Linked DNA regions of Geomonas sp. RF6. The protein of the gene in region 2 interacts with the protein of the main gene of each other region in a pairwise test. Links are inferred from orthologs where the notes say so. Each region holds a gene or a part of one and is shown on either strand. Other genes may lie near its edges. The genes, in order: secA and secG.

Region 1 (3,736 bases), 600 kb from region 2 along the record:
CGGCCCAGTCTGCTTGTAAAGGGTGCCGATCTCCACCCTTTCCTCGTTGCTCAGAAGGGGGACGTTGATGGCACCGGGGAGGTGATCTTCTGCGTACTCCAGCGGGGTCCGCACATCGACTACCAGATGGGTGTCGAGGAGGGTTTCGTCGAATTCTATGGTAGGGGGCACACACTTCTCCTTTGCGGCTGCCATTATAGGAAGGCGTTCCCGTTATTGCAAGAAGGGGATGCACAACCTCGGCAGCGCAGGGGAGGGGGACGATGTACCACTTGCGAGGGGGAATGGGATAGAATGGAGGTGAAACCCCTTGTTTCATTAAAGATATTACGCCGCTGCCGCCTTTTCTATTGAGCGGTTCTCACTGTTATGGTATCTTACACTGTTTTTTGATCCCTTTTTTTTCGTAACTCAAGGAGATTTATAGATGTTTGCTGCACTTATCAAGAAGTTCGTGGGGAGCAAAAACGAGCGGGAGCTGAAGCGCATGTGGCCTGTTGTGGAACGGATCAACAGCCTCGAAGCCGAAGTCTCCAAGCTCTCCGATGATGCGCTGCGTGGCAAGACCTTTGAGTTCAAGGAGCGCTACGCCAAAGGGGAAACCCTGGACAGCATGCTCCCCGAGGCTTTCGCCGTCTGCCGCGAGGCCGGCAAAAGGGTCCTCGGCATGCGCCACTTCGATGTGCAGCTCATCGGCGGCATGGTTCTCCACGCCGGCAAGATCGCCGAGATGAAAACAGGGGAGGGGAAGACCCTCGTGGCGACGCTCCCCTCCTATCTGAACGCCCTCAGCGGCAAAGGGGTCCACGTCGTTACCGTCAACGACTACCTCGCCAAGCGCGACAGCGAGTGGATGGGGCGCATTCACAAGTTTCTCGGTCTCGAGGTCGGTGTCATCGTGCACGGCCTGGACGACGATGAAAGGCGGGAAGCGTATGCCTCCGATATCACCTACGGTACCAACAACGAGTTCGGCTTCGACTACCTGCGCGACAATATGAAGTTCGACCTCGGGGAGTACGTGCAGCGCGGCTTCAACTTCGCCGTCGTCGACGAGGTCGACTCCATCCTCATCGACGAGGCGCGTACCCCCCTCATCATTTCCGGTCCGACCGAAGACTCCACCGACAAATACTACATCATCGACCGCATCATCCCCCTCCTGAAGAAGGGCGAGGTGATCGAGGTGGAGGCAAATACCCTCTCCGGGAAGAGAAAGAACTACACCGGCGACTTCACCGTCGACGAGAAGGCGAAGTCCGCGACCCTCACCGAGGAGGGGGTCCTGAAGGTGGAGAAGCTCCTGAAGGTCGACAACCTCTACGATCCGCGCAACATGGAGATCCTGCACCACACCCAGCAGGCCCTGCGCGCCCACGCTCTCTTCAAGAGGGACGTGGACTACGTCGTGCGCGACGGCGAGGTCATCATCGTCGACGAGTTCACGGGCCGCCTCATGCCGGGGCGCCGCTGGTCCGACGGCCTGCACCAGGCGATCGAGGCGAAGGAAGGGGCGAAGATCGAGAACGAGAACCAGACCCTCGCGACGATTACCTTCCAGAACTACTTCAGGATGTACGACAAACTCTCCGGCATGACCGGTACCGCCGATACCGAGGCGGAGGAGTTCCACAAGATCTACACCCTCGACGTCGTGGTCATCCCCACCAACCGCCCGCTGCTGCGCCCGGACTTCCCGGACGTCGTGTACAAGACGGAGCGGGAGAAGTTCAACGCGGCGATCGAGGAGATCAAGGAGCTGCACGCCAAGGGGCAGCCGGTTCTCGTCGGCACCATTTCCATCGAGAAGTCCGAGCAGCTCTCCGAGCTCCTGAAGCAGCAGGCGATTCCGCACTTCGTCCTCAACGCGAAGCAGCACGAGAAGGAGGCGGAGATCGTCGCCCAGGCAGGGCGCAAGGGGATGGTCACCATCGCCACCAACATGGCGGGGCGCGGTACCGACATCCTCCTGGGGGGGAACCCGGACGGGCTCGCTCGCCAGGAGTTCAAGGGGAGCCCCGAGACGAAGACCCACGACTTCATGGAGTTCTACGAGTCGCTTTACGACAAGACCGCCGAGGAGAAGAAGGCCGCCCTGCAGGAGGAGTACCCGCAGCTCGCCCCGGTCGTTCTCCCGCTCTTTGCGGACGATGACCCGGATGACGACGATGTGGAGGGAGCGGTCCTGAAGGAGCTCACGAAGCAGTTCCAGGTGCTGGTGCAAAAGTACAAGCCGGTGTGCTCCGCGGAGCACGATGAGGTGGTGACCCTGGGCGGCCTGCACATCCTCGGCACCGAGCGCCACGAGTCGCGCCGCATCGACAACCAGCTGCGCGGCCGTTCCGGCCGTCAGGGGGACCCCGGTTCCTCCCGTTTCTACCTCTCGCTGCAGGATGACCTGCTGCGCATCTTCGGGTCGGAGCGTGTGTCGGCGATCATGGACAAGCTCGGGATCGAGGAAGGGGAGGCGATCACCCACGGCCTCATCACCCGCGCCATCGAGAACGCCCAGAAGAAGGTCGAGGCTCACAACTTCGAGATCCGCAAGCACCTCATCGAGTATGACGACGTCATGAACAAGCAGCGCGAGGTCGTCTACAGCCAGAGAAGGGAGATCCTCTCCGGCGAAGGGCTGCGCGAGAGCTTCCTCGGGATGGTCGACGACCTGATCACCGACCTCGTCGGCGCCTTTGCCATCGACAAGGTGCCGGCCCGCGAGTGGGACTGGCAGGGGATAGGGGAGGCGGTGTACAAGGCGTTTGCCTACCACATCGACATCTCCGCCGAGATGCTGGACCGTCTCACCCCCCCCGCGCTGGAGGATATGCTGCGAAACGCCGCCCGTCAGCGCTTCACCGAGAAGCTGGACCAGCTCGGCGAGGAGCTCATGGACCACCTGCACAAGGTGATCATGCTGCAGGTCATCGACGCGCAGTGGAAAGACCACCTCCTCTCCATCGACCACCTGAAGGAAGGGATCGGCCTGCGCGGCTACGGCCAGAAGGATCCGAAGCAGGAATACAAGAGGGAAGCGTACCAGCTCTTCATGGACATGATGGCGAGGGTCCGGGAAGAGGTGGTGGAGAAGATCTTCTGGGTGCAGGTGGCTCACGAGGACGATATGGAGCGGCTGGAGCGTGAGCAGGAGCTGGAGCAGCAGCGCCAGCAGCAGCGTCTTGTCTTCAACCTTGCGGAAGAAGAGCACGCACAAAAGCCGGTGAAGGTGAAGAAGGCGATCGGCCGCAACGCTCCGTGCCCCTGCGGCAGCGGCCAGAAGTACAAGAAGTGCTGCGGCAAGTAGTCCTGTAATGCGTGGTACTTGGAACTCGGGGAAAAAGTGCCTGCGGTTCCCCCTCCCTTGACGGGAGGGGGACAGGGGGTGGGTGAAGCTGCCATCTGCTGTAACGGAGGCACCTTCCCCCCCACCCTGTCCCTCCCCCGCAAGGGGGGAGGGGACGTCCTGCGGCATCTACCGGCAATTTCCAAAAACCCTTTATTCTCACCAGGGGGGAATATGAACGTCAAAGGTTTCCAGTTCTCAGCCGTTGAGGCTGCCATCAAAAAGCCGGGGCGGCTCGACCTGGCTCTCATCTTTTCCCAGTCACCTGCCAATGTCGCCGCCGTCTTCACCACCAACAAGGTGAAGGCCGCGCCGGTTCTCATCTCCATGGAGCGCGCCAAAAACGGCGTCTGCCGCGCCCTCATAGTCAATAGCGGGAACGCCAACGCCTGCACC
Region 2 (3,234 bases):
TCCAGCGTCTCCATCAGGCTCTGGTCGGTATCCTCTCCGCGGGGGACATCGAGGGAGTACGCCTTCCTCATGTACACCATCAGCTTCCGCACGTTCCCTTCGTCGCAGGAAAGTTCCGCGGCGATCTCCCTGATCGACGGCTCTCGCTTCAGTTTCACTCGCAGGGCTGTGGCGACGCGATTCATCCTGCTCACCTCTTCGGCTATGTGTACCGGAAGCCTCACGGTGCGGGACTGGTTCACCAGGGCCCTTTCCACGGCTTGCCTGATCCACCAGGTCGCATAGGTGGAGAAGCGACATTCCTTCTCCACCCGGAAGCGATCCACCGCCTTCATGAGCCCCAGGTTCCCTTCCTCTATGAGGTCGGCAAAGGGGAGCCCCCTGTTCATGTACCGCTTGCTGATGCTGACCACGAGCCGCAGGTTCGCCAGGATCATCTTTTCACGCGCGCTCTTGTCTCCCAGGGCAATTTTCCGGGCAAGTTCCCTTTCCTCCTCTGCGGAGAGGAGCTTTGTCCTTCGGACCTCCAGGAGGTAAAGCTTGATGACGTCGTTGCACCCTTCCATCTCCGGGGCGATCTCTTCCACGTCATCACAGAGGACCTCTTCCGCTTCTTCGGAAAGTTCATCCGCCACGAGCTCCAGATCCTGCTCCGTATCGACGAAAAAGGGGAGCCTCTCGCCGATCACATCCTCATTGATCACATTGCATTCCATACGTCACCTCCCGTCGGTTTTGGACACAGGATTATTTCAGGATGCGTGCCAATGTGCAGATGGGCGATTTGCTTGAGGAGAGGGAGGGGAGGGGGTGAGAAAAATGGATCAGGGCGGGGGATGAGTCGGATTTTGCGACAGGGATGCTCACCTTAGCAAGAGGCCTGCAGTGCCCCCCTTTGAGCAGCCTCGACCCGTGAATTCTGGGGAACCCATAGTCTGTTTCAACGAAGCTCGGCACGAGACCTCGCGTCCCCCCCTTTGCGAAGGGGGGACAGGGGGGATTTGACTTGGCCAGGACCGTCCTACGAAGTGCGCAATCGCTGTGGTCTCAAGCATTTCTTGATTCGAGTGTGCAAAAAAACCGGTGGGGCCTGTGTCGTAGATCTTTAGACTGCCGCAGCACTGTGGTTCGACGACCGAGATGTACTGTTAAAGCTGCGGTTCTGGAGGAGTTGTTCGTATGGTACCAACAAAAAGCAAATCCCCCCTGTCCCCCCTTCGCAAAGGGGGGAACATTGGGCCTTCTGCAGTGCTGCGTGGCATTGGACCCACGCTCCCCCGGAATTCCCGGATGAACCTTCGCAAAGGGGGGAACGTAGCGCGAAAGGGGGGCAGGCGTGCCATACTCATGCAAAGCTGGCGGGGTAGGACACAGAACGAAAACAGCCCGGCTGGTAGGCCGGGCTTCATTACTTTTTAGCGATTTCTAGATGGTGCCGAAGACGAGACTCGAACTCGTATGGGCTGTTGCCCGCCACCCCCTCAAGATGGTGTGTCTACCAATTCCACCACTTCGGCATCAAGTGAACCACTTTATATCATTACGTTTATCAGGAAGTCAATGAAAAATTTGGGACGCTTTTACTTTTTTGCTGCTTCCCGAAAATCCTACTTTGCTGCGGGTGCTGCCGGTGCTACCGGGGTAGTTGCCGGCTGTACCGGTGCGGTGTTCGGCTTCGCAGGTACGGCGCCTGGGCCCGCAGGGGTTGCCGGCTTCTGCTGCAGCGGAAGCCCGCCCATCGGGGCAGGTTTCGCCTTCGGTGCCGTGCGGGAAGACATGATGGAGGAGCCGCCACCCTGACCGGAAAGGTAGGCGAGGGTCAGCGAGGTAAGCATGAAGATGACAGCTGCACTGGTCGTGAGCTTGCTCATGAAAGTGTTGCCACCACCGGCGCCAAATACAGACTGGCTGCCGCTGGCACCGAAAGAGGCGCCCATTTCGGCACCCTTACCGGACTGCAGCAGTACAATTACGATGAGTGCGAAACAAACAATGACGTGCAGTGTTATCAGTACGTAAATCATTAAGGCAATTACCTCCCGAAAATTCGAATACCTCTTTTAGCACATCGCTTTCGAAAAACAAAGCGATTATTCATTGTAGCGTACGATTGAGGCGAAGGTGTCTCCCTTCAGGCTGGCGCCGCCAACAAGCGCCCCGTCTATGTCCGCGCATGCCATGAGCCCCTTGGCGTTGTCCGGTTTCACGCTTCCGCCGTAGAGGATGCGGGTGGCATCGGCGGTCCCCCTGCCGAAGATGTCGGCGAGCACCCCCCTGATGAAGGCGTGTGCCTCCTGCGCCTGCCCTTCGGTTGCGACCTTCCCGGTGCCGATGGCCCATACCGGTTCGTAGGCGACGATGACAGGCTTCACCACCTCTGCAGGGAGGTCGGCCAGTCCGCCACGGATCTGCCTTTCCAGCACCTCGAAGGTCTTTCCTCCCTCGCGCTCGTCGAGCGTCTCTCCTATGCACATGATAGGGATCAAGCCCCCCTTCAGCGATGCCTTCATCTTCTTGTTCACCGTCTCGTCCGTTTCGGAGAAGTACTGGCGCCTCTCCGAGTGCCCGATGATGGTGTGGCTGCACCCTGCATCGAGGAGCATGCGGGGGGAAACCTCGCCGGTAAAGGCGCCTTCCTCTTCCCAGAAGACGTCCTGGGCGGAGAGGGCGATGTCGGTCCCGGAAAGGGCGGTCTTAACAGTCGGCAACACGGTGAAGACCGGTGCCACGATGATTTCCACCTGCGTCACTCCCTTCACCTTGCTCGCCAGCTCGGTGATGAGGGCGAGGGCTTCGTCTTTGGTCTTGAAAAGCTTCCAGTTGCCGGCAATTACGGGCTTTCTCATGGTACCCCTCCTTTGGTAGTTGGTGCAGTAAATGGAATCAGTGTGCTGGTGTACGACTACTTCCCCTTTTCCTCAAGCGCCTTTACGCCGGGAAGGATTTTCCCTTCCAACAGTTCCAGGAATGCGCCCCCGCCGGTGGAGATGTAGCTCACCTTGGAGGCTGCGCCCGCGCGGTTTACCAGCACGTCGGTGTCTCCGCCGCCGACGATGGTGAGGGCGTTGGTGCCGGTCACGGCGGTCACCATGTCGAAGGAGCCCTTTGCAAAGGCATCCATCTCGAAGACCCCCATCGGGCCGTTCCACACGATCGTCTTTGCGTCCTTCAGCGCCTCGGCGAATTCCTTCACCGACTCGGGCCCAATGTCGAGGGCCATCCAGCCGTCGGGAA

Evidence for each region.
Region 1: the proteins of secG (region 2) and secA interact in binary tests that used the Escherichia coli proteins (3 or more experiments, as listed by UniProt). The link is inferred for Geomonas sp. RF6 from one-to-one orthologs.

The regions. Positions count from the first base shown.
Region 1 is NZ_CP087999.1:4,038,241-4,041,976, forward strand. What follows is about bases 82-3,501. They hold secA (preprotein translocase subunit SecA), read left to right. Parts: upstream 82-427; coding sequence 428-3,301; downstream 3,302-3,501. Other genes in these bases: mnmH (tRNA 2-selenouridine(34) synthase MnmH), read right to left, coding at 82-171. Outside these bases: more of mnmH, read right to left, coding at 1-81; bifunctional glutamate N-acetyltransferase/amino-acid acetyltransferase ArgJ, read left to right, coding at 3,515-3,736. UniProt on the Escherichia coli protein: Required for protein export, interacts with the SecYEG preprotein conducting channel.
Region 2 is NZ_CP087999.1:4,639,025-4,642,258, reverse strand. What follows is about bases 317-3,234. They hold secG (preprotein translocase subunit SecG), read right to left. Parts: upstream 2,025-3,234; coding sequence 1,608-2,024; downstream 317-1,607. Other genes in these bases: LPW11_RS19730 (phosphoglycerate kinase), read right to left, coding at 2,903-3,234; tpiA (triose-phosphate isomerase), read right to left, coding at 2,091-2,846; LPW11_RS19750 (sigma-70 family RNA polymerase sigma factor), read right to left, coding at 317-716. Also shown: more of LPW11_RS19750, read right to left, coding at 1-316. UniProt on the Escherichia coli protein: Subunit of the protein translocation channel SecYEG. Overexpression of some hybrid proteins has been thought to jam the protein secretion apparatus resulting in cell death; while this may be true it also results in FtsH-mediated degradation of SecY.